4 regions of the Glutamicibacter sp. Je.9.36 genome follow, and region 1 is predicted to be linked to each of the others. Evidence: riboswitches for the same ligand, from Rfam matches in the RefSeq annotation. Region 1 holds a riboswitch; each other region holds the start of a gene.

Region 1 (7,770 bases):
TTCGATTGGGCCTGCCCATGGCTCGTAGCCTTCAGCCAGCGAAGCAGCAATGCCGGCGCCGCGGGTTTCGGTCATGAAGCGGGTACGGAAGCCGATCAGGCCACGTGCTGGAACCATGAATTCCATGCGAACCCAGCCGGTGCCGTGGTTGGCCATGTCGGTCATGCGGCCCTTGCGCGATGCCATCAGCTGGGTGATAGCACCCAGGTACTCTTCAGGCACGTCGATGGTCATGCGTTCCATTGGCTCGTGAACCTTGCCGTCAACCATCTTGGTAACAACCTGTGGCTTGCCAACGGTCAGCTCAAAGCCTTCACGGCGCATCTGCTCAACGAGGATGGCCAGTGCCAATTCGCCACGGCCCTGGACTTCCCAAGCATCTGGACGCTCGGTAGGCAGGATGTTCAGCGAAACGTTGCCGATCAGTTCCTTGTCCAGGCGATCCTTGACCTGTCGTGCGGTGACCTTGGCACCCTTGACCTTGCCAGCCAGTGGCGAGGTGTTGATACCGATGGTCATCGAGATCGCAGGTGGATCAACGGTGATCAGTGGCAGCGGCTTAGGGTTCTCAAGGTCGGTGAGGGTCTCGCCGATCATGATGTCTTCGATACCGGCAACTGCAACGATCTCGCCTGGACCAGCTTCGTCAGCTGGAACGCGGGTCAGGCCCTGGGTGGCCAGCAGTTCGGTGATCTTGACCTGCTTCATGGTGCCATCCTGGCGAGCCCAGTTAACCTGCTGGCCCTTGCGCAAGGTGCCGTTGATCATGCGCAGCAGCGCCAGGCGGCCAAGGAATGGCGAAGCATCAAGGTTGGTGACGTGGGCCTGCAGGACTTCACCTTCGGTGTAGGTCGGTGCAGGAACGTGCTTGATGATGGTCTCGAACAGTGGCTCAAGATCTTCGTTGTCCGGCAGGGTGCCATCGCCAGGCTGGTTCATCGAAGCGTAGCCGGCCTTGCCCGAGGCGAAGACGACAGGAACGTTCAAGATCGCGTCCAGATCCAGATCCGGAGCTTCGTCAGCCAAGTCCGAAGCCAAGCCCAGCAGCAGGTCCATGGAGTCGGAGATGACGCCATCGATGCGGGAGTCGGGACGGTCGGTCTTGTTGACCACGATGATCACTGGCAGGTTGGCGCTCAATGCCTTGCGCAGCACGAAGCGGGTCTGCGGGAGCGGGCCCTCGGATGCGTCAACGAGCAGAACCACGCCGTCAACCATGGACAGGCCACGCTCCACCTCGCCACCGAAGTCGGCGTGGCCTGGGGTGTCAATGACGTTGATGGTCATCTTCTTGCCCTCGGCTGCTGGGCCGTTGTAGAACACGGTGGTGTTCTTAGCAAGAATGGTGATGCCCTTCTCGCGTTCCAGCTCACCTGAGTCCATCACGCGATCTTCGGTTTCACCATGGCTGTCGAATGCGCCAGTCTGCTGGAGCATGGCGTTGACGAGGGTGGTCTTGCCGTGGTCAACGTGCGCAACGATGGCTACATTGCGAAGTTCATCGCGAGTAATGGTGTTTGCTGACATGCGTGAAGGCTCACTTCCGCTCGAAAATTTGGGTCTGTGGAGTCGGGGCCAAAGTCGACCCAACAATCCAGTTTACGCGCTCGAGACTCATAGTCTGTTGATCTGTGTCAGAACATACAGGAATTTCATGTATCAGTCGCAAAGAATTCAGCGGGTTGACCGCGTTGGCATCCAAAATCGCAGCTTGCTAGGCCCAAAGTTGACTTCAATTTCCGGGAGTTCAGCGTCCAGCAAGCCGCCGCATTTTTCTATGGTGGATTTTGAACCGATGTTATCGGAATCACAGGTAACCAGCGCATGTTCAATTCCTGATTCGCGAAGTTCCTGCAACCCGAATTTGCACAGTTCCTGTGCCACACCACGGCGACGATACTCGGGAACTACACCATAGCCGATATGTCCGCCGACCTGAAACAGGCTCTCGTTGATTTCATATCTGACGGAAACCCGACCTACCAGATCCCCTTCGTCAAAGGCGGCGAACAGCGCCGAGCGAACCCAGCCTTCTGGAATGTGCTCGCCTCGGCGCCCGGCCTTCATCCGGTAGATATAGTCCTCCCAGTCCTCGGCTGCAGACCAAGTCGGCAAGAACTCGAAATCTTCGCGAAGCATCAAGTGGTGGGCGTCGATTGCCTGCTGTTCGTCCTGGCTTTCCAATTCACGGATCTCCAGCGTCTTTCCCAACGTCATAGCGCCAGTATGCCAGAGCGCCTCCACCTCCCACCGGTGAATTGCGCGCCAAAGATGCGCCTGAGCCCTAGTAGGCCACGTGCTGGCCCCGCACTTGCCTGGCCCATTCCACGGTTCCGCCGCTAAGGCTGTAGACCGCAATGCCTGCATCCCGACCGGACATGGTGATCCGCGCCGCCTGCTGCGAACGGGCACCGGTTTTGCACACGAATACGACCGCCGAAGCGCTGTGTGCGAGCTTTCCCAGTCCCCGTTCTTTGAGCTGCGCGAGCGGAAGGTGCTGGCTGTGCGGGATCGCTATGATGTCGCGTTCCCAGGATTCGCGCACATCCACCAGCAATACCGGTTCATCCGCTTCCAGCTCCGCTAGCTGCTGAACTGTGAGCTCAGGGACATGCCCGTCGGCAGCGCAGGAAACCGGCTGGTACTCCCCCAGCCCGGTCACCGGCGCACGTTGCGGATCCCTGGCGAAATCGAGGGTCCGCACACTGGCTTCCAGCGCATCATAGAGCCAGAGCTTGCCGCTCAGTGTGGTCCCGATTCCGGTAATGAGCTTCAGGGCTTCGGCGCACATCACCGAACCGATAACGCCGCACAGTGCGCCGAAGACTCCTCCTTCGGCGCAGCTGGGCACGGAGTCCGCGTCGGGGATTTCAGGAAAAAGATCACGCAGCATCGGGCCGGTGCGCGGATCGAAGACGGACACCTGCCCGGAGAACTGGAAGAGGGTTCCCCACACCAGCGGGGTGCCGGTGATTTCCGCGGCATCATTGGACAGGTACCGCGTGGCAAAGTTGTCGCTGCCGTCGATGACCAAGTCGTATTCACTGAAAAGCGCCACGGCGTTGGATTCATCCAGCTTTACATCCACGGTGATGATCTGGACGTTCCGGTTCTGCTCGTGGGCCATCCGCCGCACCGAATCCACTTTCAGGCGCCCTGCATCCTGTTGCCGGTGCATGGTTTGTCGTTGCAGATTGGACAGCTCGACGGTGTCATCGTCGATGACCCCGAGGGTGCCGATTCCCGCAGCGACCAGGTAGCTGGCAATGGGACTGCCCAGGCCCCCGGCTCCGATAACCAGCACCTTGGCGTTGGCGATGCGTCGTTGCCCTTCTTCTCCCACCCCGGGCAGGGACAAGTGCCGGGAGTAGCGCGCCAGCTCTTCCGGTTCCAGCTCCGCGCCGGGTGCTACCAGGGCTTCCCGGCTCACGAGAAGTCACCGACCAGGGTTTGCATCATGCCTTCGGCCGGCGAGGAGGCCAGTGCGGTATCGCGGCGCGGGATCCGGCCAGCGAGCCGCGCGGCGCGCCCGGCACGCACGGCATCCTTCATGGCCCTGGCCATGAGCGGCGCGTTGTGCGCCCGGGTCACCGCGCTGGCCAGCAGCACCGCGTCGCAGCCGAGCTCCATGGCCAGGGCCGCATCCGAGGCGGTGCCCACCCCGGCGTCAAGGATCACCGGTACCTGCGCGCGCGAGACGATGGTGGAAATATTGTGCGGATTCAGGATCCCCAGTCCCGAGCCGATCGGCGCTCCGGCCGGCATGATTGCCGCAACCCCGGCGTCCTGCAGGCGCTGGGCAAGTGCCGGATCATCATTGGTGTAGGCGAAGACCTGGAACCCGTCGGCCACTAGTTGCTCGGTGGCCGCATGCAGTTCCAGCGGGTCCGGCAGCAGCGTGTGCTCATCGGCAATGACTTCGAGCTTGATCCAATTGGTTTCCAGAGCTTCACGGGCCAGGTGCGCGGTGAGGATCGCATCGCGGGCGGTGAAGCATCCAGCGGTGTTGGGCAGCGCAATCACGTTGTTGCGCTGCAGCAGTTCATACACGTTGCCTGCGCCGGCCGCCGAAAAGTGGCGGATGGCCACGGTGGTCAGCTCCGTTCCGGAGGCCTGCAGGGCGCTTTCCAGGGTGGTCAGCGAACTCGCTCCCCCGGTGCCGAGGATCAAGCGCGAGGACAAGGTGCGTCCGGCGATTTGGAATGGGTCGCTGTGGATGTCCAGCTCGGTGATGTTGCGCGTTTCCATGCCTAGCCTCCCTGGGCCGCGGTAACGAGTTCAATGCTGTGCCCGTCGGCCAGCAGGTAGCTATTCCAGGCGCTGCGTGGAACGACAGCGCCATTGACGGCGGCGGCAACTCCGAGCTTGCTGCCGTCAGCGGCCACCGAGTTGGCGTCCAGTTCCTTGCCGATTTGCGTGCTGATGAATTCGCGAAGGGTGGTTCCTTCGTCCAGGTTCAGTTGCCGTGAATTGAAATTGATGCCGATGCTTGTCATGGTTGCTGCTCCGTTCGGTGAGCGGTCTAGGTTGCGTTGGCAAAGCGGTGGGGATCCACAGCCTGGTGCAAGGGGTGGGATTGGCAGCCGTGGGCGAGATCCACAGTGAGCGTTGCGCCCAGCGGAGCCAGCAGCACGCCGTGCCGGGAGTACCCGGTGCAGAGCAGCAGCCCTGGATCAAGGCGTCCCAGCAGCGGCCGGTCATCTGGCGTGGCGGGACGTGCCCGGGCCGTTGCCTCGTTCAGCGTGCAGTCGCTGATGCCGGGGACCAGCTTTCGCGCGTTGTCCAGCAGCAGGTGCATCGCGCCAATGTTCACCGCTTGTTGACGGTCTTCACGGACGCTGGCGCCAAGGACGAGGCTGCTGTCCCTTCTCGGCACCAGATACACCTGTTCCCGGTGCACGATGCCGCGGATGGTGCGGGTGATGAGCGGCGGGCCTGCTGGTCCCTGGATCCGGAGGATGTCCCCGTAGACCGGGCGCAGCGGAAGTTCGTTCAAGCCATCGAGGGTTCCAAGACCGGTGGCCACGATGGTTTGCTCCGCTTCGAGGATTCGGCCTGATGCGGTGCGCACAGCGGTGGTCCGCTTCCCGTCGGTCACCAGTGCCTGCGCCCATTCCTCGACCAGGTGCGGACGCAGATGCTCCAACAGGATCTTGACGATGGATCGAGGGTCGACCTGGTGGTCATCTTGGCACAGGACCGCGCCAGCAATATTGGCGGCCAAGGCTGGTTCGAGCTTGCGGGCTTGGCTGGGCAGCAGCTTCTGCGCTGACAGGCCGAGGGATATCTGCAGTTCGGCCAGCTCGTGCAGGACTTCGCGGTCCGCAGGCTCTGCGGCGACAACGAGCGTGGAGTTCTGCAAGTAGTCCGGGCGTTGCCCGGTGGCCGATTCGATGCGCTCGATGAACTGCGGGTAGGCGGCATTCGAGGCGGCAAGCAGCTGATGCAACGGGCCATTGCCCCAGACCGTTTCAGCTGCCGGGGCCAGCATTCCTGCTGCCGCGTAGCTTGCACCTTGGCCGGGTGCCGGATCGATGAGGGTGACCGTGTGTGCGCGTGATTCCAGCTCGAACGCGACGGCCAGGCCGATTATCCCGGCGCCAACAATGTTGACATGCACAAGGGCACGCTTCCTTCCTACGGCGGCATGACCCGCATCAGGTGTAGCGGTCGGCTCGGTGCCCTCTCAGCCTGGTCGATTCAGGCTCCCGCGGATTACAGCGATTATAAGCATGATGCAGCTCATAAAGTCGAACTTCATTGAACGCAGTTCCGTCATCTTCTGTGATGTACTAGCTGACATGGCATTCCATGACTTCCCTATCGTGCTTCCCCAAGGTTCTGCGCTATCCAGCACCATCATCTCGTTGGAGCAAGAACTCTTGGAATCCAGCCAACGCCATAGCCAGGAGCAATTGCAGCGGCGCTTGCATCCTCGGTTCGCCGAGGTGGGAGCCAGCGGGCGAGTCTATGATCGCGAGGCCATCATTGCCCAGCTGGCCCGGGAGCCGGCACGGGATGCCGGGGCGTTGAAAGTCGAAAGCCCGGTGGCTCTCCAGCTTTCAGACCAGCTGGTGCTGCTGCGCTGGAAGCTGCTCGCCGGTTCCCCCAGCGAACGCAGTTCACTGTGGATCCATGAGCAGGGCCGCTGGCAGCTGCTCTTCCACCAGGGCACGGCCGCCGCTCATCCGCAGCCATCTGCAGGACCGGAGGAAGCCGTGCATGCCGACGGTGAATTCACGGTGCGCCGGCTGCGCCTTTCGGATGCCGAAGCGGTCTTCGAGGCATTCTCCTCGAACCCCGACATGTTGCGCCAAGGCGACGCCGATTCCCCGCAAAAGGCTGAGTCGTATGTGCGCGCACTGCTGGAGGCCGGGGAACGCCAGCAGGCGATGGCCGTCGCATATCGGGATCGGCTGGTGGGCCTGGTGTGCGGTACGGTCGACCCGGCCAATCGGAACGCGTGGGTTTGGTATTGGATGAACCAGAATTACCGGGGCCGGTCGCTGGCCACCCGTGCCGTGGCAACCTTGGTGGATTACCTGTTCGACGAGCTGGGACTGTACCGCTTGGAGCTGGGCTTGCGGGCAAATAATCCCGGGTCGAAGCATGTGGCAGAAAGCAACGGCTTCCTGCACGAAGGCGTCGAGCGGGGCAAATTCCTGGTTGCCGGAGAACGCATCGATGTGCACACCTACGCACGGTTGCGTACCGATGGCGGCTCTGCGGTCATGCCCTTGCCGTGGGGCACGCAGCAGTAGCTTGGCGGGCCTCAAAAAAGTCGCGGAATCCGGTCTTGGATTCCGCGACTTCTTATCTGTCCCTCAGGTTTTGTGATGCGTGGTTAGATGCCTGGGTTCGATGCCGGTGGCGTCGAGTCCGGGCTGTTGGTGGCCTGTTGGGCCTCCATCTTTTTCAGCGTGCGGGCCGCAGCATCACGACCGCCGAGGCCAAAGGCCAGAGCCGCTGCCAATGCTGCGCCAATGACGATTGCGCCGAAGGCCATGTTGATGATCGAATCGGCGATACCCATGTACTTCAGGCCCATCGCCACGAACAGCGCAATTGCCGTGTAGCGGATGATCTTCGAAGCAGTAGTGTCACCCAAGAAGCGGCCAATGACGTTGGCGATGACGAAACCTGCGGCGATAATTGCTGCGCCGAAGAGGATCTTGCCGCCCAAGGCCAGGATCTCATTGAGGATATTGGTGATCGCTGGGAAGTTCAGCATCTGGGCCGCCATCACACCGAAGAACAGCACGATAGCAATCTTGACGATGCCAGCGATGATTCCCGAAGCGCTCTTGCCCTCGGGAACTACGCCCCACTGGGCAACAACGGTGTCGGTACCCACGCCGTGGAGGGTGGATTCAAGTAGCTGGCCGACGAACTTGGCAATCAGGATACCTACGGCCAAGAGCGCCAAGGCCATGATGACCTGCGGGATTGCGGTGAAGACCAGCTGCAGCATCTGCTGGGCAGGTACCGAAATTGCCGCGATGCCCAGAACCTGCAGGGCTGATATTGCGACGACTAGCAGGATCAAGGCGAAGACGATGTTGGCAATGATGTCAACGATCTTCGCTTGGGATTCGCGAGACTGAACTTCATCTACTGGTTCGTTGCCTGGGGTGACCTTGCGGACCAGTCCGCTAAAATCGACAGTTCCCAAACCGGTCCTCAGCAGCTGGCGAACGATATTCGCGATGACGTAGCCAATGAAGAAGATGAAGCCCGCACCGATGAGGTTGGGGATGAAGGCCATGACGC
Region 2 (7,770 bases), on a different contig from region 1:
CCACACCAAGTTGTAGGTCCCTGCCAGCACGGCCGCAGCCATTGCGGCCGTGCCAAACAGGATCCCCGTGGCCAGCACCATGCCATCACGCCAGGTGAAGGTGGCCGTGCGAATCCATGTGCGCTTGGCCGTGCCGAACCCCTTGGCCTCCATCGTGGTGGCCAACCGTCCGGCGCGGCGAATCGCTTGCACCAGCAAGGCCAGCACCTGGCCGAGGGTTGCCTTGATGCGTTGGCCCACGGTGCCGAAGTTCCCGACACCGCGAGCGCGCCGGGCCAGCGTGAGCGTGGTGAATTCTTCCACCATCAACCCGAGCAATCGCATGCCGGCCAAGGCCCCGAGCACAAACCGGTGGGGTACCTTCAGCTGCTGCGACAGCGCCCCGCCCAAATCGCTTGGATTCGTGGTGGCCAGCAGCAAGATGCACGGGATGGCCAGCGCGAAAGCGCGCAGTCCGGTGGCAATGCCCCCGGCCACCGATCCCTCGGTGATGCTGAAGGCGCCGAATTGGGCGTAGACCATGCCGCTATCCTGGCCCACCAAGGCGATGCCCCACGCCGCAAGGATTCCGGCAATCAGCAGTGGCCACGCGCGCTTGAGGAATTTCAGCGGGCTCAGCCCTGCCAGCGGGAAGAACACCACGGTCGCCACGATCACCACCAGCGCCGAAACCCAATCCAAGGTGGTGATCAACGGCAGTGTTGCCGCAGCCACCGCACCGAGCTTGGCCAGCGGATTGATCTTCGCCAACCAGCTATGCCCTACCGGCGCATCAAGCACCGGCCCCTGGCGCGGGATACCAGCTTCCGGGGTGCCGGCAGTGAGCACCAGGTCCCTTGCTTTGAGCACCGAGGCAAAGTGATCGTCGTGGGTGACGGCAATGATCGCGGTGCCCTGCTGCAATTCCTCAACCAGCAGCCCGGCCAGTTCCCTCCACGTATTCGCATCCTGCCCGAAGGTCGGTTCGTCGAGGATCAGCACCTGGGGGGATGCGGCCAGAACAGTGGCCACGGACAAGCGCCGCTTCTCGCCGCCGGAGAGGGTGAACGGGTTCGCGTCAGCCAAATGCGCCAGGCCCAAGCGTTCCAGCAACGCGTCGACGCGCGCCTGGACCTGGGCCGGCTCGTACTTCGGCGCATCGGCGCTGCTGGCCTGCGCGCGGCTGGGAGCGAAAGCCAGCTCTTCCCGAACGCTCTGGGTCACGAATTGGTGTTCGGGTTCCTGGAACACCGAACCGATCCGCCCAATTAATGCACCGGCCTTCCAGGCAAACGGGGAATTGCCCAGACCGTCGGCCAGTTGCGCGGTGGCCGCCAACTCGCCGTCGGCCGGGACGAGCAATCCGCCCAAGGTCAAGGCCAGCGTCGACTTTCCAGCGCCATTCTCGCCGCGAATCACCGTCGCGGTGCCCGCTTGCACATTCACGTCCACCGCTTGGGTGCGCGGTGCCGTGGCGGTGCGGGCGGATACCAGCTGCTGCGCTTCCAGCAGCATGGCACCGGCACCGTTCGTTGCCCGGGCCACCTGCGGGAAGTAGCCTGGAATCCACAGCCCGGCAGCAGCCAGCTCCTCGCGCACCGTTTCATCGGTGTACAGCTGCTGCGGGTCCAGATCGTGCGCGACTCCCCCACCGGGCTGCAGCACGATAACCCGGTCCACATGCTGCGCCCAGGCTTCAATCCGGTGTTCCACGACGACCAGCGTGGCACCGGAAAGCCGGGCGGCGTTCAGCACCGCATCGCGCAAGAGCTCAATGCTCTGCGGGTCCACATTGGCAGTCGGTTCATCGAGCAGCATGACCCTTGGTTCCATGGCCAGAATGCCGGCCAAGGCCAACCGCTGTTTCTGCCCGCCGGAAAGTTGCTGGGTGCGGTGCTCGAAGGACAGCGCCCCCAGACCCACAGCGTCCAGCACTTCGGGGATCCGCTGGCGGATCAGTTCGGGATCCATTCCGAGGTTCTCGGCGCCAAAGGCCACATCATCGGCGACCCTGCTTTGCACTACCTGGGTTTCCGGGTCTTGCTGCATCAAGCCCACCGGGTGGCTCCGGATGAAGGCATCGCTGCCGTCGATGAGCAGCCGGCCAGCGACCTGATCGTCCTCATCCGCTTCCAGCAACCCGGCCATCGCGTGCAGCAAGGTTGACTTGCCGGCGCCCGATGGACCGACCAGCAGCACCTTCTCACCGGCGTGGATCGCAAGGTCCAGTCCCGAGATGGCAGGGTTCTGCCTCTCGGAGTGCTGCCAGCCGAACCCCGTTGCGGTGATGGCGGCGCCGCGCTGGGTCAGCGAGGCTGCGCCGGAATTGGCAAAGGAACTCATTTTGCGCTTTCCAGGTGCGCGCGCCGGCTCGGCAGGGCGCTCAATGCACCGGTCTTCGCCAGTCCACGCGTGGCCAACCAGGACAGCAGCCCTGCGACGACTACGCCGGAAATGCCGGTGGCGATCACGTGGAAGATCTTCATTCCGGCGGTGTACTCAACGTAGTAGGCCAGGATGTAGGCCTCGGAAATGCCGGCGAACAAGCCGGCGAACAAGCCGGCCAGCAGCGCCACGCCCAGGTTCCACTTGCGGTAGCGGAATGCTGCGAAGACCAGCTCTGCACCCAGGCCCTGGACCAGGCCGGAGATCAGTACGGTCAAGCCGTAGTGCGAGCCGAGCAGCGCTTCAACTACGGCGGCCAGCAGCTCGCAGTAGATTGCGGCGCCTGGCTTGCGGATGATCAGTGCGCCGAGCACCGCCGGGAAGAGCCACATGCCGGTGAGCAGCGCGGTGGCTGGCGGGAAAGCCGCAAAGGCGAGAGAGAACAGGCCATAGCCGGCACTCCACGCCCAGAAAATGACCCCTGAAGCGACGGCGATCACCGAGGCGACGACGATATCAACTACACGCCAGCCGGTGCGCTGCTTCGAAACTGTTTCGTTCATTGCTGGTCCTCCTGTGGAAAGGAGGGGAGATGGACGGAATGAGGGCATACTGCCGCGCCTATCCGCATCCGAGATGCTCGACTTCCTTCGCCGGTACTAGCCGGGGCAGGTTCGAGGGTCTGCGATCTATCGCACTCTCAGCGTCTTGCGACTTTTTTTAAAAGTCTGACGCTCCCCTGTCGGAATAATTACTGCTCCCCCACCATACCGCAGGTATGCTGGGCAGAGGAACGATATGTCAAGAGCTTGATCGCGAGGAAAAAATGGATAAAGTGCAGAAACTTGCCACTACCGGTATCACCGTTGGCGCTGGCATGCTCGGCGGCAAGCTGGTTGATTTCCTTTGGTTGAAGGCAACCGGCAGCAAAGCACCACGCAAGGGCACTGAGGAAGCAGCGGAAGCTTCTTTCCGCCGTGCCTTGGGCTTCGCAGTCGTTTCGGCCCTGGTGGCAGCTATCCTGCAGACCGTGGCTGACCGCAGCGCCAACAAGGTTGTTGCCAAGTTCACCAAGTAAGCTTCGGCCTCGAGCCAAAAGCGGGAGCCGCCCAGAGGGGCGGCTCCCGCTTTTTTCAGTCTTGTTCGTCCTGCGATTCGGCCTTGGAGAACGGAGTAGTTCCGGTCGGCGGTGTGCCATTGACCTTGTTGACCACGCGGCTGAGCTCATCGGAGAACAGGATCTCCTTGGCAGCGTGCTTGGTCCGGTAGCCGGAACGGCCAATCATGTGGGCCGAGACCGGTGCGGTCAATAGCTGCATGCCCCAGGCCAGTGCGAGCACCGGGATCACAGCCCAGCTGCGCAGGTAAATGGCCAACCCAGCGAAAATCAGCAGGAAGCCGAGCACCTGCGGTTTGGTCGCTGCATGCATGCGGGTGAGCATGTCCGGGAAGGTCAGCAAGCCGATGCCTGCGATCAAGGACATCAGGCAGCCAACAATCAGCAGAATGGCAACGAGGACATCGAGGAAGAGTTCCATTAGGCGTTCCTCTGATCCGAAACGAAGCGCGAAACGGTCACCGAGCCGATGAAGCCGAGCATGCAGGCGGCCACGACGAACAGCAAGTAGTCGGTGTGCTTATGCAGCACCATTTCCAGGCACAGGGCGGCGGAGATGATCAGCAGCATCACATCCAAGGCCAGCACCCGGTCAAGGATCGACGGCCCCTTGGCAACACGGACCAGGCAGGCGACGGCACCGAGCCCGAGCATGATGCCGCAGATCCAAATGACGATATCCAGCATGTTACCCCTTCCTCGCATCAAAGTTCGGTCCGCATTCGCTCTTGATCGCTTCGTACTCGTCGCGGCTGCCAATAGCCATGATCAGCCGGCGTTCGATATCCCGGATGGCGGCGCGCGCCTTCTCCACGTCCGCAGGCGATTCGATATCGATGTAGTGCAGGTACAGCGTCGACGAGCTGCGGTCCACGTCGATCACGAAGGAGCCCGGGATCAGCGTGAGCACGTGGCCCACGGTCATTACGATCAGGTCCGAGCCGGTGCGCAGCGGGACCGCAATGATCGCGCTGCGGGTGCCCTTCCCGCGGACCAGGGCCAGCCAGGCCACATGGACGCTGGCCGCGAAGACCTGCCCGAGGAACCAGGTGAACAGCTTCAGGCAGTACCAGGGATTGATCCGGCCCGAAAGGACCACCGGCGGCAGCGGGAACAGGTTCACGATCAGCAGCGCGATGATCACGCCGAAGATCATGTTCCCCAGGGAGAAGTCCTGCCAGAGAGCCCCCCAGACGAAGAGCAGCAGCAGAAGCAGCGGCCATTCCTGCTTGAGTGTCGCGCGGTGGCGCACGCCGGAGGTATCCAGCGCATCGTCAATGCGCTGGTCACGCGGTTCAAAGTTCTTGTTCGGCATCATCCCTCCAATCAGAATGGCAAGATCGAGCTGATATACGGTTCGCGGGCAATCAGTTCCGCAGCCACCCGTTGGCAGAATTCGAAGATCGGCCCGGCAAAGACGGTCAGGGCGATGCCCGCAAGCACCAGCGAACCGGTGGCGTAGCGCATGCCCCATGGCAAGGACTCGGCTTCCAGCTGCTTGGCCAGTTTCAATCCCAAGCGGGGGTTCTGCGCGCCGCCGGCCAACGTCTCGTCGGCAACCTGCGTCGCTTCGGCCACCAGGTCCTGGTTGGGCACCTCGGCATCAGCGGCACGGCGCCAGAACACACGGGCCCACACGCGGATGATCGCCATCAAGGTCAGCAAGCTGGTCAGCAATCCGGCGCCGATCACGACCCAGGTCAGCGGATCAGCATCCTGCGCGGCCGCATGCATCAGCCCGAATTTGCCCAGGAACCCGGAGAACGGCGGGATGCCGCCCAGATTGATGGCCGGGATGAAGAAGAGCAGGGCCAATGCCGGGGAGAGCTTGGCCAGCGAGCCGAGCCGGGTGACGTTTGAGCTGCCGGCACGGCGTTCGATCAGTCCCGCCACCATGAACAGCGAGGTCTGCACGATGATGTGGTGGCCCACGTAGTAGATGGTCGCGGCGATGGCCAGCGGCCCGCCCACGGCCACGCCGAAGATCAGGTAGCCGATGTGGCTGGTGAGCGTGAAGGAGAGCATGCGCTTGAAGTCCGTCTGCGCCAGCGCACCGAGGATACCGATGACCATGGTCAGCGCCGCCACCACCAGCAGTCCGGCATTGACCGAGCCGCCCGGGAAGAGCAGGGTTTCGGTGCGGACGATCGCGTAGACGCCCACCTTGGTCAGCAGCCCGGCGAACACCGCGGTGACCGGGGCCGGTGCGGTCGGGTAGGAGTCCGGCAGCCACAGGGACAGCGGGAAGACCGCTGCCTTGATGCCGAAAGCGGTCAGCAGCAGCACATGCAAGATCAGCTGCGGGCCCTGGCCCAGTTCGGGCAGCTTCACCGCGAGGTCAGCCATGTTCACCGTGCCGGTGGCCGCGTAGATCATCGCGATGGCCATCAGGAAGATCACCGAGGAAACCACGGAAACCACCACATAGGTGGTACCGGCGCGGATGCGCTCGGCGGTACCGCCCAGGGTCAGCAGCACGTAGCTGGCGGTGAGCAGGATTTCGAAGCCGACGTACAGGTTGAAGAGGTCGGCGGCCAGGAAGGCGTTGGACACTCCGGCGAGCAGGATCAGGTACGCCGGGTGGAATATCGACACCGGCCCGGGCTCGTCCCCGTCGGCCAGGCCCTGGCTGGTGGCGAAGAGCAGCACGGCCAGCGAGACGACGGTGGAGACCAGCAGCATGAAGGAGCTGAACCCGTCGACCATCAGCGCGATGCCGAAGGGCGACTCCCAGCCGCCAATATGGATGGCATAGCTTTCCCCGCCCCATACGGCCGCGAGCATGCCCGCTTCGAGCACCAGTGTGATGCAGAGGATGCCGATGGTGATCAGGCGCTGCAGGCGGACCTGGCGGCGGACCAGGAAGGCTGCCCCGGCGCCGAAGATCGGCAGCACCACGGCCAAGGGGGCTAGATCCAGGAAATTCACTCTTCCCCCTCGCGCACTGGGCGTCCTTCTTCATCAACGAATTCGGTCGTGTCCTCGGCCACTGGCGAGTCTTCTTCCTCGTCGTAGGCGGTCTTCTGCGACACCTTGATATCTTCGGTGTCATCAGTGAGCTCATCAGCGCTGGTCAAGGTCCAGGACCGGTAGATCATCGCCAGCAGGAAGGCGGTCACCGCGAAGGTGATCACAATGGCGGTGAGGATCAGCGCCTGCGGCAGCGGGTCCGAGTACGAGTCGGCCGCCGCATCCGGCTTGAACAACGGCGCCGCGCCCTTGCGCCCGCCGCTGGTGAGGATCAGCAGGTTGATGCCGTTGCCCAGCAGCATGATGCCCAGCAGCACCCGGGTCAGGGTGCGTTCGAGCACCAGGTAGAAACCGGCCGCCAGCAGCACGCCGGTGACCACGAGGAAAGTGATATTCACGCTCATCGGCCAACTCCAGTCCGGGAGGCCTGGATCTCGTCGTGGCGCTCCACCGGGCTGCGGCCCTCGGAGAGCGAATCAATCTCACTGCCCAATGAACGCAGCACGTCCTGCACGAGGCCAAGGACCACCAGATACACTCCAATGTCGAAAATCGTTGAGGAAACGAACTTGTGCTCGCCGAAGAACCAGAATTCCAGGGCATAGGTGGTGAAGATGCCATCACCGAGCAGCAGCGGCACGATGCCCGCCAATCCGGCCAGCGCTATGCCGCCGCCGATCAGCATGCCCGGGGCGATGCGCATCGACTCGGAAAGTTCCACGCGGCCGCCGGCCAGGTAGCGGATGGTCAGCGCCAAGCCGGCGATCAGCCCGCCAGCGAAGCCGCCGCCCGGGGTATTGTGCCCGGTCAGCAGCGTGTACACCGACGTGATCAGCACCGTGTGGAAAATCAGCCGGGTGACCACTTCAAAGATGATCGAGCGGCGCTCGGCGACCAGGGTGCTGCCAGCCATCAGCCAGTCCTGGTTGGAGCTGGAAGCAAAGCGGCGGGCAATGCGCAGCTCGGTTTCCTTGGAGTCCTTGCTGCCCATGGCTTCGGAACCCGCGTCGATGCTGCCCGGTGCCACGTGGTGGGCCCGCACCCGGTTACCGAAGCTGCGCCCGGCGAAAATCAGCGAAGCCACACCGGTGGCGGCTGCCGCCAGCACGGTGATCTCGCCGAAGGTATCCCACACGCGCAGGTCCACCAGGGCCACGTTGACGACGTTCTTGCCGTAGCCCTCGTAGTAGGCCAGGTCCGGCCAAGCCAGGGAAATGCGGGCCTCGTTGCGGGCGGCCATCATCGCGATGGCAATGTAGACGACCATCACGGCCAGGGCGATCGACAGGATGGCCCGGCCCCACTTGATCCGGGTCAGG
Region 3 (7,770 bases), 160 kb from region 1:
ACGCGGCGGCCATGGCGACGAAACTCGACATGCAGATGCAGCGCTTGCATACCGAAGTCCACGGCCATGATGCCAATCAGGCACCGAGCCATGAGTCGGATTTCGATACGACAGCGATCCAGGGGCTGCTGTCCCTGGCTCAGCAAGCCAAGGACGGGAACCAGGAGAAGGACTTGGAGCACTAGCCGTTCATGACCTCGAAGGGCAATGCTGCTTCGGGGCCGGAAACCAAAAAAGATCCTCGGCCGAAGCCGAGGATCTTTGATTTGGTAGCGGCGCCGGGACTCGATCCCGGGACCTCACGATTATGAGTCGTGCGCTCTAACCAGCTGAGCTACGCCGCCACAAGTGAGAAGCAATCCAGTAGAAGCCAAGAAAGCTTCTCACTCAGAGCCCCCTGCCGGAATCGATCCGGCGACCTCGTTCTTACCAAGAACGCGCTCTACCACTGAGCTAAGGGGGCAACGAGTAAATACTCTACACGGATTTCCCGGCAAAGAAAAATCGGCGGATCGCCTCGGAAGAGATCCGAAAAATTCTGCAAAATCACTAGTCAATGACCATTTACCCCCTCACTCACTACCCCCGGGGACGAAGGGTGGGACAAAAAGTGCCCTGGTGACGATGCTCACGGGAGTGCTCCTCGTGGTCAATCGCGGATTTGCCCGGGTGCGCAGGATAGAATCCCGCGGATTCTTCCCGGGGGCCAAGCGTCGAATTACCCCGCTTGGAACTTCGGAACACCTCCCCCTTTTCCCGCTCCAGAACCCCGGGTCGAGCGGCACTTGGGCAACGCCCGATCCACCCAGGCGCCCAGGCGCTGCTCCGGTGCCCGGCAGCTGGATCCCAGGCCGTGAACCGAGGTGCTGGAAACCGCCCGGAAGACAACAGCTCCTTGCCGCCCATTCCGGTCTTGAGTAGGAATATTGTGACCTCAGCAACAAATCCCCGACAGATTTTGCAAACCTCAAAAACCTGTGTAAAGTATTTACCTGTTGCCCCCTTAGCTCAGTGGTAGAGCGCGTTCTTGGTAAGAACGAGGTCGCCGGATCGATTCCGGCAGGGGGCTCGAAATAAGAGAGGCAATCTGGTTCCAGATTGCCTCTCTTTTCGTTTGCCCCCAGATGCCGTGAACTCACTGCGAGCGTGGCCCAGGCCGCACCCCAGGGCGCACCCCACCCTGCAGCACCGGCTATCGGCCGCGTCTTGCGCCCCCGGATTCCAGGTACCACCGGCAAGAGTCTCCGGCCAACGAAAAGCATCCTGGCCCGCAGCAGCCGGCCCTTCCCACTTCCTTGATGTCAGGCCCTGACCACTGGGTTTGCGTTTCTTCCTCGCAAGCGTGCTAAGTTGTTCGCGACCACACGGGTGCCCTGGCAAGGGCTGAGATCGGGCTATCGCCGTCCGCGACCGTTGAACCTGTCCGGGTAATGCCGGCGAAGGAAGTGAGTTTCCCCAGTGGAACAAATTGAACAGCACCCTGCCCACACCCTTGCCTACCGCGAATCTGCGGGAATTTCTGTTCCCGTCACGCAGATCCAATTGGCAGACTCCCCCAATGGAAAGCCCAACGAGCCGCTGGCGGTATATCGCACCAGCGGACCGGGAAGCGAGCCCACCCAAGGCCTGCAGCCCTTCCGCGAGCGGTGGATTCTGGAACGCGGGGACGTGGAAACCTATGCAGGCCGCGAACGCAACCTGCACGACGACGGGCGCTCAGCGGTCCGCCGCGGCACGGCCAGCGCGGAATGGGCCGGACGCTCAGCCCCGCCACTGCGGGCCGTTGGCGGAGCCCGCGTGACGCAAATGCACTATGCGCGTGCCGGGATCATCACCCCGGAAATGCGCTATGTGGCCCTGCGCGAGGAATGCGATGTCGAGCTGGTGCGCAGCGAGCTCGCGGCCGGACGAGCCATCATCCCGGCGAACATCAACCACCCGGAATCCGAGCCGATGATCATCGGCAAGGCGTTCCTGGTCAAGATCAACGCGAATATCGGCAACTCGGCGGTGACCAGCTCCATCGCAGAAGAAGTCTCCAAGCTCCAGTGGGCGGCCAAATGGGGCGCGGACACGGTAATGGACCTGTCCACCGGAGATGACATCCACACCACCCGCGAGTGGATCATCCGCAACTCCCCGGTCCCCATCGGCACCGTGCCGATCTACCAGGCGTTGGAGAAGGTCAATGGCGAAGCCAACGAACTGACCTGGGAGATCTTCCGCGACACCGTCATTGAGCAGTGCGAGCAGGGCGTGGACTACATGACCATCCACGCCGGGGTGCTGCTGCGCTACATCCCGCTGACCGCCAACCGGGTCACCGGCATGGTCTCGCGTGGCGGGTCCATCATGGCCGGCTGGTGTCTGGCGCACCACCAGGAGAATTTCCTCTACACCCACTTCGATCAGCTGTGCGAGATCTTCGCGCAGTACGACGTGGCCTTCTCGCTGGGCGACGGCCTGCGCCCGGGCTCCATCGCAGATGCGAATGACGCCGCCCAGTTCGCCGAGCTGGACACCCTGGCCGAGCTGACCAAGCGCGCCTGGAAATACGATGTGCAGGTGATGGTCGAAGGCCCGGGGCATATCCCGTTCCATCTGGTGCGCGAGAATGTGGAACGCCAGCAGCAGCTGTGCGACGGGGCGCCGTTCTATACCCTGGGCCCGCTGGTCACCGACATCGCCCCGGGCTACGACCACATCACCAGCGCCATTGGCGCCACGGAGATCGCACGGTACGGGACCGCGATGCTCTGCTACGTCACTCCCAAGGAGCATCTGGGACTGCCCAACCGGGATGATGTGAAGACCGGGGTGATCACCTACAAGATCGCTGCGCACGCCGCCGATCTTGCCAAGGGCCACCCGGGCGCCACAGCGCGGGATGATGCGCTGAGCAAGGCGCGCTTCGAGTTCCGCTGGAATGACCAGTTCGCGTTGTCCCTTGACCCGGTCACCGCACAGGAATTCCATGATGAGACCTTGCCGGCCGAGCCGGCCAAGACCGCCCACTTCTGCTCCATGTGCGGGCCGAAGTTCTGCTCCATGCGAATCTCCCAGGATATCCGCGACGAGTACGGCTCGGCCGAGGCGCAAGCCGCATTGGCCGGGATGGCGCAGAAAAGCAGGCAGTTCCTGGAAAGCGGCGGCACGGTCTATCTCGGGGACGGGATCCCGGTGGGAACTCCTGCTCCGTAAATAGCCTGCGGCGCACGAAAAACGCCCTTGGGGCAAGCTTTCGGCTTGCCCCAAAGGCGTTATTCAATGCTGTTCAGCTGCGTGCGACAGGCTTAGTAGTCGCGACGTCCACCGCTGCGGCCCGAGTCGCTGAAGCGATCCTTGCCGCCGCGTCCGCCGCCGCCGAAGCCGCCACGGCCGCCGCCGCGTCCGCCACCGAAACCGCCACGTCCGCCACTGCGTCCGCCGCCGAAGCCACCACCACGGCCGCCACGGAAGCCACCGCGGTCGCCTTCGTCGTCACGGCGCGGGCTGCGGCCATTGTCGAGCTCGAGCTCGATGGCTTCTCCGCCGATGCGGGTCTTGGACAGTGCACGCCACTGGTCCTTGCTCAGCTCTGCTGGCAACTCGACCAGGGTGTGGTCCGAACGGATCTCGATGCCGCCGATTTCCGAAGAATCGAAGCCGCCCTCGTTGGCCAGTGCGCCAACGATCGAGCCCGGCTGCACGCGGTTGCGTCGGCCTACGGCCAGACGGTACATGGCGTTGCCTTCGGCAGCGGTCTTGCGGGCACGTGGACCGCGATCGCCACGGTCACCGCGGTCGCTACGCTCGCCGCGCTCTGGGCGATCCATGCGTGCCTTCTTCGAAGGGGACATGACTGGTTCGGTCATCAGCAGCGGGCGGCCGCCCTGGGCCATCAGAGCCAGTGCAGCTGCGATTTCCAGCTGGTCCAGGTCTTCGTGCTCGGAAGCGAACTTCTCCACGATTTCGCGGAAGGTGGTCAGGTCCTGGCCGCTGATGGTCTTGTCGATGCGATCGGTGAACTTCTGGATACGACGGTCGTTGACCGAATCCAGCGAAGGCAGCTGCATCTGGGTCACCGGCTGGCGGGTAGCCTTCTCGATGGCACGCAGCAAGTACTTCTCGCGCGGGGTCATGAACAGGATCGCGTCGCCCGAGCGGCCGGCACGGCCGGTACGGCCAATGCGGTGCACGTAGGACTCGGTGTCATGCGGGATATCGAAGTTGATAACGTGCGAAATACGCTCAACGTCCAAGCCACGAGCTGCCACGTCGGTAGCAACCAGGATGTCGATCTTGCCCGAGCGCAGGTTCTCAACGGTGCGCTCACGCTGCTGCTGAGGGATGTCGCCGTTGATGGCGGCCGCGGTGAAGCCGCGGGCCTTCAGCTTGTCGGCCAGGTCCTCGGTAGCCATCTTGGTGCGGACGAAGGTGATAACGCCTTCGAACGACTCGGATTCCAGGATGCGGGTCATGGCGTCCAGCTTGTGGGCGCCCATGACCTGCAGGTAGCGCTGGGTGATGTTGGTGCCGGTGGACTGCTTGGACTTCACGGCAACTTCCTGCGGGTTGCGCAGGTATTCCGAAGCGATGCGGCGGATGGTGCGTGGCATGGTTGCCGAGAACAGGGCAACCTGCTTGTCCTCTGGGGTAGCTTCCAAGATCTTGTCGACCTCTTCGGCGAAGCCCATGCGCAGCATTTCGTCGGCCTCATCAAGGACAACGTACTGCAGGTTCGACAGGTCCAAGGAACCCTTGTTGATGTGGTCGATAACGCGACCTGGGGTACCAACGACTACCTGGGCGCCACGGCGCAAGCCGTTGAGCTGCGGGCCGTATGGCGAGCCGCCGTACACTGGCAGAACGGTGAAGTTCGGCAGGTACTTGGCGTAGGAAGTGAAGGCTTCGGCGACCTGGAGGGCCAGCTCGCGGGTTGGAGCCAGAACCAGGATCTGCGGGGTCTTGGCTGGACCATTGGTGTCAGCCAGCTCTGCCATGCGGGACAGGGCAGGAAGCGCGAAAGCAGCGGTCTTGCCGGTACCGGTCTGGGCCAGGCCGACAACGTCGCGGCCTTCGAGAAGCAGTGGAATGGTCGCTGCCTGGATTGGCGATGGCTTTTCGTAGCCAAGGTCGGCAAGCGATGCAAGCACGCGGGCATCCAGGCCAAGTTCGGAGAAGAGCACGGTTGGCTCTTCCGGGGTCTGGTTGTCGTCGGTGTTTACGGGCATGTCAGAAGACACGAAGAATTACCTCATTCGTTAGGGGATAGGCCTTGGCCGTCCCCAAAGAAACGACGTATAGGCTGCACAGTCAGATACAAGTCACGCTCATCAAGCGCTCCCCTATGACATAAAGACCCGCACACACTTTGCGGAAAATACAACACGAGAAGGCTCCGGCCTCAAAAATTGGGCTGGATGCGAGAGGGATACCCTGATGTTCGCGAACACTTAATGCTAGCTTGAACAGGCCACTATTGTCAGTGTCGAGAGCGTGTGAGATCGGGCACCGCACCAAAGCACGTAGGGTTGAGAACGTGAAGAAACCACTTTTTCCGCGACGTCCAGATGAGCCCACCCCAGGCGGATTGTTCATCGCCCAAATGCTATGGCTCCTAGCCGGAGTGCTTTTTCTCGGCTTCGGGGGCTTCCTGGCTTACGAGCATGTCCAGGATTCCGCACTGGATTTCGGAGCCATTGCGCTGATGATCTTTTTCGCCGTCGCCGGCCTTGCCTGCTGTGTGCTGGGTTACCGCTTATTCACCGGGGACCGGGCCGCGCGCGCCCAGCTGTCCTGGTTGGGCCTGATTACCGCGCTGCCGCTGTTGCTGCGATTCGGCCGCTATTCGCTGTTGGCTGCCATCATCATGTTCAGCGTGGCCTTGATGTGGATGCCAGCGAGCAACAGGTATTTCAAGATCGTGGATCCCAAACCGGCCAAGCGCCGCCGGTAGCCGATCCGGAACTTCGTTCAAAGCACCAAGGACCTGGGTTCCGTTGCCCTTTGCGGGCAGCGGAACCCAGGTCCTTTGCGCTTGGTTCTTACAGGTTGGCGAAGGCCTTATCCAGGTCTTCAATCAAATCCGCAGGGTCTTCGATGCCAACGGACAGGCGCAGCAGGTTCACCGGAACCGCCAGCTCGGTACCCTTCACCGAAGCGTGGGTCATCTCCGACGGGTAGTTCATCAGCGATTCGATGCCGCCCAGGGATTCTGCCAAGGTGAATAGCTTGGTGCTCTCGGCAATCTTGCGGGCCGCCGATTCTCCGCCGGTGAACTGGACGGACACCATGCCGCCGAAGCCTGACATCTGCTTCTTGGCAATCTCGTGGCCCTGGTGGTCTTCGAAGCCCGGGTAGAGCACGCGCTCGACTTCGCTGCGCTCACGCAGCCACCCGGCCACCTGTGCGGCGTTCTCCGAGTGGGCGCGCATGCGAACGCCCAGGGTCTTCAGGCCGCGGGTGGTCAAGAAAGCGTCCATCGGGCCCGAGACGGCGCCCACGGCGAACTGGATGAAGCCGATCTTTTCTGCCAGCTGCGCATCCTTGACGATCACTGCACCGCCCACCACATCTGAGTGGCCGCCGATGTACTTGGTGGTCGAGTGGACCACGATGTCAGCACCAAGGGTCAGCGGCTGCTGCAGGAATGGGCTGGCGAAGGTGTTGTCCACGACCAGCAATGCGCCGGCAGCATGGGCGATTTCAGCGACCTTGGCGATGTCGGTGATGGTCATCATCGGGTTCGAAGGGGTCTCAACCCACACCAGCTTGGCCTGGTTCTTTTCGATAGCGGCAGCCAGGGCTGCTTCATCTGCCATGTTCACCGGGGTGTTGCCGATGCCCCAGTCGCCCAGCACACGGTCAATCAGGCGGAAGGTTCCACCGTAGGCGTCGTTGCCCAGCACAATGTGATCGCCCGGACGCAGGATCGCGCGGATCAGCGAATCCTCGGCGGCCAGGCCGGAGCTGAAGGAGAAGGCGTGGGTGCCGAATTCTGCGCCGGCCAGCTGCGCCTGCAGCGCGTCGCGGGTCGGGTTGGTGCCGCGGCCGTACTCGTAGCCGTTGCGCAGGCCGCCAATGCCGTCCTGCGCGTAGGTCGAGGAGAAGTGCAGCGGCGGAACTACCGCGCCGGTGACCGGTTCGAATTCCTGGCCCGCATGGACAAAGCGGGTGTTTGCTCCCTGATGGTTTTCAGTCATCGATATCAATCCTTTGAGGTGTTGTCTCTAGCGGGTGGAGTAGGCCAAGAGGTCGGCTGCGGTAGCCGCGGCGATCACTTCGCCGCCCTTGGTCAGCAGTACGGCCGGGTGGCTCTTGAGCACTTCCTGTGCATGTTCCGGGGTGTCTGCGGTGCCGATGAATGGCTTGGCCAGGTCGCCCAGGTCTGCCAGCGTACTGGTTGGTTCTGCGCCAGCCAGCAGTGCGTCGGTGATGTCCCCCGCGCCAATGACACCGCGGATCTCGCCGATACGCGCTGGCAGCGGCGACGTGGACACGACCAGTGCGTCATCGCCCTGCTCGCGCAGTGCCTTGGCCGCTTCGGCCAGGGTGGTATCCGAGGCCACCGTGGTGGTGCCCTGCTTGGCAAGTGCCGCGCCAATGAAGTCCAAGGCGGAGTATTCATCGGTGGTGAAGCCCTGGTCCAGCATCCACTGGTCGTTGAAGATCTTGGCCAGGTAGCCGCGGCCGCCATCCGGGGCGATCACGACAACTACGTCGTCTTCGCCCAGGTCCTTGGCTGCACGCAGCGCGGCGACCACTGCCATGCCCGAAGAACCGCCCAGC
Region 4 (7,770 bases), on a different contig from region 1:
TTGCCATGATGCTCGTCTTGGCTGCAGCATGCGTGACGGTCTATTCGGTACATGATGTGGGAGCGATCAGCCCCCAACCGGCGGTTGACTACGAAACTGCTGACTATTCGTATAGCAACCCAGCTCAGGATGGGCTACGCGCTTCCGCGGAAGTACTGCCGTATCTCTATTTGAGCTTTGGCTTCCTGATGGTATCCACCATTGTCGCTTCCATTGTGATTCTTCGACGCAAACCCTTGCCAGGGATCTCAGAACACAATAACCGGCTCTTGCGCACGACTTGGCTGAACCGGCTATATCGCACGGTCACCGTCTTGCTAGCTACACAAGCTGGGGAAGCCATTCACTACAAGGCGCGCTGGTTCCACGACGAATCAACAAAGTACATCGATGGCTCTGGGGCAGGCATCGACTACATGGACTCGATGTCCAGGATCGGCTCTACCTTGGATTGGGGCGCAAACTACGCGACGCTTGCGATTTCGGCGTTGATGCTGTTCTGGCGTCCTCCTATTAACTTCGAAAACCTTCGTACCACGACAGTCACCCCTTTCGTTCGAGCACGCACACAGCTACTCTCACTGCAATACTTCACCGCAGTCGTAACGCTCGTAGCGCTCTTTGCCGCGTGGTGGTTCTTGCCTGTCGTCGATGAAACCGAATGGCCTACCGGCGAGCGCGCCACCTGGAAGCTAGTACTCTTTGCCGGTGCTGCGATGCTGTACCTGGCAGTAAATGCCTTGTACTTGTGCTACATGAATTTGGTATCTCGACAGGTGTCCAACGCTCGTAGGCATTCGGCTTCCTTGCCCTTGTGGTCCTACATCGCCGCTGGCTTGCTTTTTGCCACCAGCGCCTATTTTCTGCTCGATCCGCCGCTGGACTATTTGTGGGGCTTTGTGCCTCCAGGCAAGACAGTGGTTGCGGGGTTGATCGTGCTGTTGCTGGCAACCCATCTTGGATTCGTCTGGTTCTCCCGCCGGGCAATTATTCCCTGGGCTGTCTCGTCGGCCGAAGAAATCTGGTACCGCAAGGTCCTGGAACTGCGTTCAATGCGTGTTATCACCAGTGCAGTGGTAGCCATGCTGCTCATTGGCTACGGATTCCCGGCCGGGCTGGGACTCTTTGCATTGCTCATCTTCGTTGTCCCAGCAGTCATTTTCCTAGAGCGCCCCGGTAGCGCCTTCGTGCGGGAACATCAGCCGGCAGCTACTTCATGAGCACGCAGATCAGTGTTGACCTCCAAGCAGCTACCCCGCCCTATGAGCAGATCCGCTCGCAGATTGCTTCATTGATCTCCCTGGGCGATCTGCCCTCGGGAAGCAAGCTGCCTACTGTGCGTGCGCTGGCCACGGACCTCGGCGTCGCTGCCGGGACAGTGGCGCGCGCCTACAAGGAGCTGGAAGCCGAAGAGCTGATCACCTCCCGGCGCCGGGCCGGCACAGTGGTCAACGAGCGGCCGCAGCCGGTGGACACCAGTGAAGATCTGCTGGCCGCCGTGGATCGCCTCTGGGCGCTGGCGGCCGCGCAGAAGGTGGATGCGGCCACGCTCAAGGCCTTGGTGGCGCGGCGCGAGCGTAAGTAACTTGTCCTCGGAACCGGTTGTGCGTACGCTCTATGGCAGTGACACGGGGTGTCGGATCAACCGACTGAGATAAGACCCGTAGAACCTGATCTAGTTCACGCTAGCGGAGGGATGTCGCATGGCTTTGCATGCAGTTGCCCAGAAATACCGGCAACAATCACCTTTGGTTTTTTGCCTGACCAATACCGTCGTATCCAATTTCACCGCCAATGTCCTGCTGGCATCCGGGGCTTCCCCGGCCATGACGGATCTGCCCGGAGAGGCCGGTCCATTCGCGCAGGCAGCTTCAGCCGTATTGGTGAATTTGGGAACTCCAAGCACTGAACAGCTGACCGCCATGGAAGAAGCTGTGCAGTCGGCGAGCGCTGCAGGCACCCCGTGGGTCCTGGATCCAGTGGCGGTGGGAGCGCTTCCGGTGCGCACGGAGTTTGCCCGGCGCATTGTCCGGCAACGCCCGACCCTGATTCGCGGCAACGCCTCGGAAATCCTGGCCCTGGCCGGCCGGCAATCTGCTTCGCGCGGTGTCGATGCCTTGGATGAGGTTTCTGCCGCCTTGGCGGCGGGACGCGAACTGGCCACGGAGCACGACTGCGTGGTGGCCATTTCCGGCCAGGCTGACGCCATCATCGACGCCACGCGTACCGTCTTGGTGCATACCAACGGAATTGGCTTGACCCGGATGACAGGTGGCGGCTGCGCCTTGGGCGCGGTCTGCGCCGGGATGGTTGCGGTCCACGATGACCCGTTCGAGGCCACCATCGCAGCCCACGGTTTCTATGGCCTGGCCGCGGAAAAGGCCTTGGCTGGCAGCTCCGGTCCGGGCAGCTTCGCAGTTGCCTTCCTTGATGCGCTGTCGGCTGCCGATCCCGGGGAACTGAAGACTTTGAAGTACGAGGAATTGAACCATGCATAATTACGGCGCTTATCTAGTAGCCAACACTGCCAGCTGCACCCCACGCAGCACCCTGGAAGTTATCGAGGGAGCCGTCGCCGGAGGGATCGGGTGGATCCAGCTGCGCGCCAAGGATGAAAGCGCCCGGGAATTCTTCGAGCTGGCCTGCGCGGCTGCCAAGCTCACCGAGGGCAAAGCCCAGTTGCTGATCAATGACCGCATTGACGTCTATCTCGCGGCACGGGCTGCTGGCGCAGCAGTGAACGGCATCCATATCGGGCAAAAAGATGTGCCGGTACAGCTGGCTCGCCAGATCATCGGCGAGGGCATCATCGGCTTGAGTGCTTCCAGCGATGAGCAATTGGCCCAGGCGAACAAGGACGCCTCGGTGATCGACTACCTCGGCGTAGGAGCCATCCGCGCCACTCCGACGAAAAAAGACCATCCTGTTCCCCTGGGACTGGACGGCTTTGCGCGAGCCGCCGCCTTGGCCAAGCTGCCCTGCGTAGCGATCGGCGCAATTACCCAAGACGATGCCGCCGCGATCCGCGCCGGCGGCGGCGCAGGCCTGGCCGTGGTCCGCGCCATCTGCAACGCCGAAGATCCGCAACTTGCCAGCGCGCAGCTGGTCGCAGCCTGGGAGGCCTCGAAATGAACATCCTATCCATCGCAGGCTCCGATCCTTCCGGCGGCGCCGGAATCCAAGCGGATCTGAAGGCCATTGCCGCCAACGGCGGCTACGGAATGTGCGTGATCACCGCTTTGACTGCACAAAACACCCATGGGGTGTCCGGAGTTCAGGCGATCAGCGGCGATTTCGTCCTCGCGCAGCTCGAAGCCGTGAGCACGGATATCCGCATCGATGCGATCAAGATCGGGATGCTGGCCAACGCCGAGGTGATCCGCGCAGTCACCAGCTGGCTGGAAACTGTTGACGCCCCCGTCGTGCTGGACCCGGTCATGGTGGCGACCAGCGGGGATCGCCTGCTCGACGACGAATCGGCCCTTGATTCGCTGCTGGATCGCGCCACGGTGATTACCCCGAACCTGCTGGAGCTGGCCAGCTTGCTGCGCGAGCCTGTGGCCCCTTCCTGGGACGAAGCCCTGCGCCAGGCCCAGCGGCTGGCTGCCAAGCACGACACGCTGGTGCTGGCCAAGGGCGGGCACCTGGCCGGGGCGGATTGCCCCGATGCCCTGGTGTCGGCGGGCGGGGTGCAGCTGGAGCTGCACGGACCGCGCCATGCCACCAGGAACACCCACGGCACCGGCTGCACCCTTTCCAGCACTCTGGCTACCCGCTTCGCTGCCACTGGAGATTGGATCTCCGCGTTGGAGCAATCCAAGTCCTATCTCTCCAAGGCCATCGCAGCGGCCGACCAATTGCAGGTGGGCAGCGGCCACGGCCCGGTCAACCACTTCATCGACTTCTTCGGCACGGCAGATCCCATGGGCGACTGGTGGCAGAAGATCCAGCCGATCCGCGAGGAAATCGACCAGCTGGATTTCATCACCCGTCTATCCGAGGGCACCTTGGACCGGGATGACTTCCACTACTACATCGCCCAGGATGCGCTGTATCTGCTGCGCTATGCCAAGGTGCTTTCGCTGGCCAGCTCGATGGCGCCGGATCTCGGTGCCCAGCGTTTCTGGTCGCGTGGCGCCAACGGCATCCTCGATGGCGAGCTGCAGCTGCACGGCAGCTACCTGGACGAGTTCGCTGATACGCCCAGCGCCACCACGCTGAACTACACCAACCACCTGGCCGCCAGCCAGGAGAGCTACGGGGAGCTGATTGCCGCGATCCTGCCTTGCTACTGGCTGTACCAGGACATCGGCAAGCGGTTGGCGGCAGCCAACCATGCCGAGCATCCTTATCGGCAATGGCTGGAAACCTATGCATCCGAGGAATTCGATTCCGCCACCGAGCAGGCGATCGAAATGGTCCGCCAGGCGTTCGAGCAGGCAGATCCGCAGCTGCGGGCCCGCATGGAGGCCGCTTTCATCCGCTCCGCGGAACATGAGCGCTCTTTCTTCGCGCAGGCGCACGAGAACCGAGTAGACTTCTCTACGGCCTAAAACCCGCAAGGCCCGGGAAGAGGAATCATGAGTTGGAGCATTCACGGCAACGGCAGGACCATCACCCCCGGTGAGGTAGTTGCCCCGGATGAGCGGCTGCATTGGCCGCAGACCGTTTCCATCGGAGCCCAGCACATCCTGGCGATGTTCGGCGCCAGCATCCTGGTGCCAACCATCACCGGCTTCCCGGTCACCACGACCTTGCTGTTCACCGGCCTGGCCACCGTCATCTTCTTGCTGATGACCAAGAACAAGGTGCCCAGCTACCTCGGCTCGTCCTTTGCGATGATTGCTCCGGTCGTCTCGACCACCCAGTCGCACAGCATGTCTGGCGCGCTGGGCGGCATCGTGATGACCGGGGCCTTGCTGTTCGTCGTCGGGCTGATCGTGCAGAAGACCGGCACCGGCTGGATCCACGCCCTGATGCCGCCGGTGGTCATGGGCACCATCGTGGCGCTCATCGGCCTGAATTTGGCCAGCGCAACGCTGGTTCCCATGACCGAGTTCCCGCTGACCACTTTCCTCACGGTGATCTTTACCGTGGTCGCGACCGTTGCGTTCAAGGGCCTGCTGGGCCGGCTGTCGATCCTCATGGGACTTCTTTGCGGCTACCTTGTTGCACTGGCCCAGGGGCAGGTGAGCTTCAAGGCGGTTGCTGCCGCGGAGTGGATCGGACTGCCAGAATTCCACACCCCGACCTTCCACTTCGACACTGCGCTGATGTTCCTGCCTGCGGTGTTCGTGCTGATCGCCGAGAACATCGGCCATGTGCGCACCGTGGGCGTGATGACCAATCGCGACCTGTCGAAGTTCAACGGCCGTGCGCTGATGGCCGATGGCGCTGCCAGCGTGCTCGCCGGTTTCGGCGGCGGTTCGGCCACGACCACCTATGCCGAGAACATCGGCGTGATGGCCGCTTCGCGCGTGTACTCGACCGCGGCCTATTGGATCGCTGCGATTGTGGCCGTGGCCCTGGCCTTCCTGCCGAAGTTCGGCGCATTGATCGGCACCATTCCAGAAGGCGTGATTGGCGGCTTGGGCATCGTGCTCTACGGCATGATCGGCATCGTCGGCGCGCGCCTGTGGATCGAGGCGAAGGTCGATTTCGGCAACCCGATCAACTTGATGACCGCCGGCACCGGCCTGATCATCGCCATTGCAGTGACCAAGGAAATCGCCTTCGGCCAGCTCCAGCTGGGCGGCATCGCCCTGGGCTCGATCGCCACCTTGGTGGTCTTCCACCTGATGAGTATCGTCGCCAAGATGCGCGGCAACGATTTGGCGGACTCGCAGAAGCCTGCGGATAGCTAGCAAATAAATTCCCCGCAGGCCGGCATCGCGAGAACTCGCAATGCCGGCCTGCTTTTTTGCCAAGAATTCGGAAGCTGGCCAGTCATGAAGCGGCGACGCGCACTGGGCCTCCCCCGGTCTTGAAGTAAGGACTCCTTCCAATTTGTGATCGATCTCCCATAAAAAATCGGAAAATCGGGATTCTGCGGCTCTCGAATCCGATAGCATGGCTCATTGTGACTGCGACTACATCAGACGGAAAACTCTCCGCGCGACTCATCTTCATCGCCCTCGGGGCGGCATTGGGTGGGTTCGTTTTCGGATATGACTCATCAATCGTTAACGGCACCGTGGACGCTGTCGAGCACGAATTCGGGCTCAACGCGGTAACCATCGGATTCACCGTTTCCTGCGCCCTGCTCGGCGCAGCACTGGGAGCCTGGATAGCCGGTGTGGTCTCCGAACGCGTGGGACGCGTGCGCACCATGCTCTTCGCCTCCATCCTCCTGGCAGCATCAGCCATCGGCTGCGGCCTGTGCTTCGGCGTAGCCGACCTGATCATCTGGCGCATTGTCGGCGGCATCGGCGTGGGCTTCGCCTCGGTGATCGCCCCTGCCTACATTGCCGAGGTCTCCCCGGCCGCGCATCGCGGACGCCTGGGCACCATGCAGCAGATGGCCATCGTGCTGGGCATCTTCGTGGCCTTCCTGGTCAGCGCGCTGCTGGTCTTCGTCATGGGCTCGGCGGATGCCGTCGGCTTGTTCGGCCTGACGGCCTGGCGCTGGATGTACCTGTCGCTGCTGGTTCCAGCAGTGCTCTACGGCCTGCTCTCGCTGCGCCTGCCCGAATCTCCCCGCTACCTGGTTGAGCGCGGCCGCTTCGTTGAAGCAGCTACCGTGCTGACCCGCGATATGGGCATGAACGCCGGCACGGATACCGAAAAGAAGATCGAAGAGATCCGCTCCACCGTGCACATCGAGCGTCGCCAGGTCTTCAAGGACCTGCTGGGCCGCTTCGGCTTCCACCCGCTGGTGTGGGTCGGCATCCTGCTCTCGGTCTTCCAGCAGTTCGTCGGCATCAACGTGATCTTCTACTACTCCACGACGCTGTGGAAGTCCGTCGGCTTTGCCGAATCGGATTCCTTCACGATTTCGCTGATCACCTCGGCGACCAACGTGCTGGCAACGATCGTGGCGGTGCTGCTGATCGACGTGCTGGGACGCAAGCTGCTGCTCACCATCGGCTCGGCCATCATGACCGTGTCGCTGGGCATGATGGCGGTAGCGTTCGCGCAGTCGGTCACCATCGACGGCGCCGTGTCGCTGCCGGGCAGCTGGGGCATCGTCGCCCTGGTCTCGGCCAACCTGTTCGTGGTCGGCTTCGGCGCCACCTGGGGTCCGGCCGTATGGGTATTGCTCGGCGAGATCTTCCCGAACTCGATCCGCGCCATGGCACTCGGAGTGGCAGCCTCGGCGCAGTGGATCGCCAACTTCGCCGTTTCCACCACCTTCCCGGCCCTCGCCGAGGCAGGCTTGGCATTGGCTTACGGCATCTACGCATTCTTCGCGCTGCTTTCCCTGATCTTCGTGATCTTCCTGGTCAAGGAAACCAAGGGGCGCCAGCTCGAGGAGATGACCCTCTAGGCACCACCCGCAGGGCATTGCGGATTGCGCAAAGGAGGCAGGAACCAAGATGGTTCCTGCCTCCTTTTGCGTGCCCGGATGCTTACCAGGCCTTGTTGGGCACATCCACGCCGACGTCGCTTTGCAGCGAGAGCACATGCTCCAAGCTTGGCCGCCCTTCCAGCGTCGGGCCCTGGCCGGCGAGCGCCACGCTGACTGTCTGCCCCGGCTGCAGATCGACCTGCTGGCCGCGCACCCAGATCGGACGGGAGAAGGCTCCGTGCAGGGTGAAATCAATGGCTTCA

Evidence for each region. Region 1 has a riboswitch for thiamine pyrophosphate ahead of thiO (glycine oxidase ThiO). Riboswitches for the same ligand answer to the same signal wherever they lie in the genome.
Region 2: another riboswitch for thiamine pyrophosphate. It lies ahead of AAZQ98_RS16865 (ECF transporter S component); the one in region 1 lies ahead of thiO (glycine oxidase ThiO).
Region 3: another riboswitch for thiamine pyrophosphate. It lies ahead of thiC (phosphomethylpyrimidine synthase ThiC); the one in region 1 lies ahead of thiO (glycine oxidase ThiO).
Region 4: another riboswitch for thiamine pyrophosphate. It lies ahead of thiM (hydroxyethylthiazole kinase); the one in region 1 lies ahead of thiO (glycine oxidase ThiO).

Annotation. Positions count from the first base shown of each region.
Region 1 covers NZ_JBCPSN010000005.1:60,052-67,821, forward strand. Annotated here, with positions in the region: gene typA (translational GTPase TypA) at 1-1,527, opposite strand, end outside; gene AAZQ98_RS12990 (GNAT family N-acetyltransferase) at 1,675-2,217, opposite strand; gene AAZQ98_RS12995 (ThiF family adenylyltransferase) at 2,285-3,430, opposite strand; gene AAZQ98_RS13000 (thiazole synthase) at 3,427-4,248, opposite strand; gene thiS (sulfur carrier protein ThiS) at 4,251-4,496, opposite strand; gene thiO (glycine oxidase ThiO) at 4,523-5,620, opposite strand; TPP riboswitch at 5,618-5,722, opposite strand; gene AAZQ98_RS13015 (GNAT family N-acetyltransferase) at 5,733-6,761, shown strand; gene AAZQ98_RS13020 (mechanosensitive ion channel) at 6,845-7,770, opposite strand, start outside.
Region 2 covers NZ_JBCPSN010000009.1:55,755-63,524, forward strand. Annotated here, with positions in the region: gene AAZQ98_RS16860 (ATP-binding cassette domain-containing protein) at 1-2,322, opposite strand, end outside; gene AAZQ98_RS16865 (ECF transporter S component) at 2,319-2,927, opposite strand; TPP riboswitch at 2,993-3,115, opposite strand; gene AAZQ98_RS16870 (DUF4235 domain-containing protein) at 3,191-3,442, shown strand; gene mnhG (monovalent cation/H(+) antiporter subunit G) at 3,498-3,902, opposite strand; gene AAZQ98_RS16880 (monovalent cation/H+ antiporter complex subunit F) at 3,902-4,168, opposite strand; gene AAZQ98_RS16885 (Na+/H+ antiporter subunit E) at 4,170-4,796, opposite strand; gene AAZQ98_RS16890 (Na+/H+ antiporter subunit D) at 4,808-6,409, opposite strand; gene AAZQ98_RS16895 (Na(+)/H(+) antiporter subunit C) at 6,406-6,855, opposite strand; gene AAZQ98_RS16900 (Na+/H+ antiporter subunit A) at 6,852-7,770, opposite strand, start outside.
Region 3 covers NZ_JBCPSN010000005.1:224,972-232,741, forward strand. Annotated here, with positions in the region: gene AAZQ98_RS13855 (GTP pyrophosphokinase) at 1-185, shown strand, start outside; tRNA gene AAZQ98_RS13860 (tRNA-Met) at 268-344, opposite strand; tRNA gene AAZQ98_RS13865 (tRNA-Thr) at 392-463, opposite strand; tRNA gene AAZQ98_RS13870 (tRNA-Thr) at 998-1,069, shown strand; TPP riboswitch at 1,355-1,462, shown strand; gene thiC (phosphomethylpyrimidine synthase ThiC) at 1,459-3,201, shown strand; gene AAZQ98_RS13880 (DEAD/DEAH box helicase) at 3,294-5,213, opposite strand; gene AAZQ98_RS13885 (hypothetical protein) at 5,522-5,938, shown strand; gene AAZQ98_RS13890 (cystathionine gamma-synthase) at 6,027-7,184, opposite strand; gene AAZQ98_RS13895 (pyridoxal-phosphate dependent enzyme) at 7,212-7,770, opposite strand, start outside.
Region 4 covers NZ_JBCPSN010000001.1:891,392-899,161, reverse strand. Annotated here, with positions in the region: gene AAZQ98_RS04205 (hypothetical protein) at 1-1,220, shown strand, start outside; gene AAZQ98_RS04200 (GntR family transcriptional regulator) at 1,217-1,585, shown strand; TPP riboswitch at 1,620-1,714, shown strand; gene thiM (hydroxyethylthiazole kinase) at 1,704-2,498, shown strand; gene thiE (thiamine phosphate synthase) at 2,491-3,132, shown strand; gene thiD (bifunctional hydroxymethylpyrimidine kinase/phosphomethylpyrimidine kinase) at 3,129-4,553, shown strand; gene AAZQ98_RS04180 (uracil-xanthine permease family protein) at 4,581-5,864, shown strand; gene AAZQ98_RS04175 (sugar porter family MFS transporter) at 6,080-7,486, shown strand; gene AAZQ98_RS04170 (HAD-IA family hydrolase) at 7,569-7,770, opposite strand, start outside.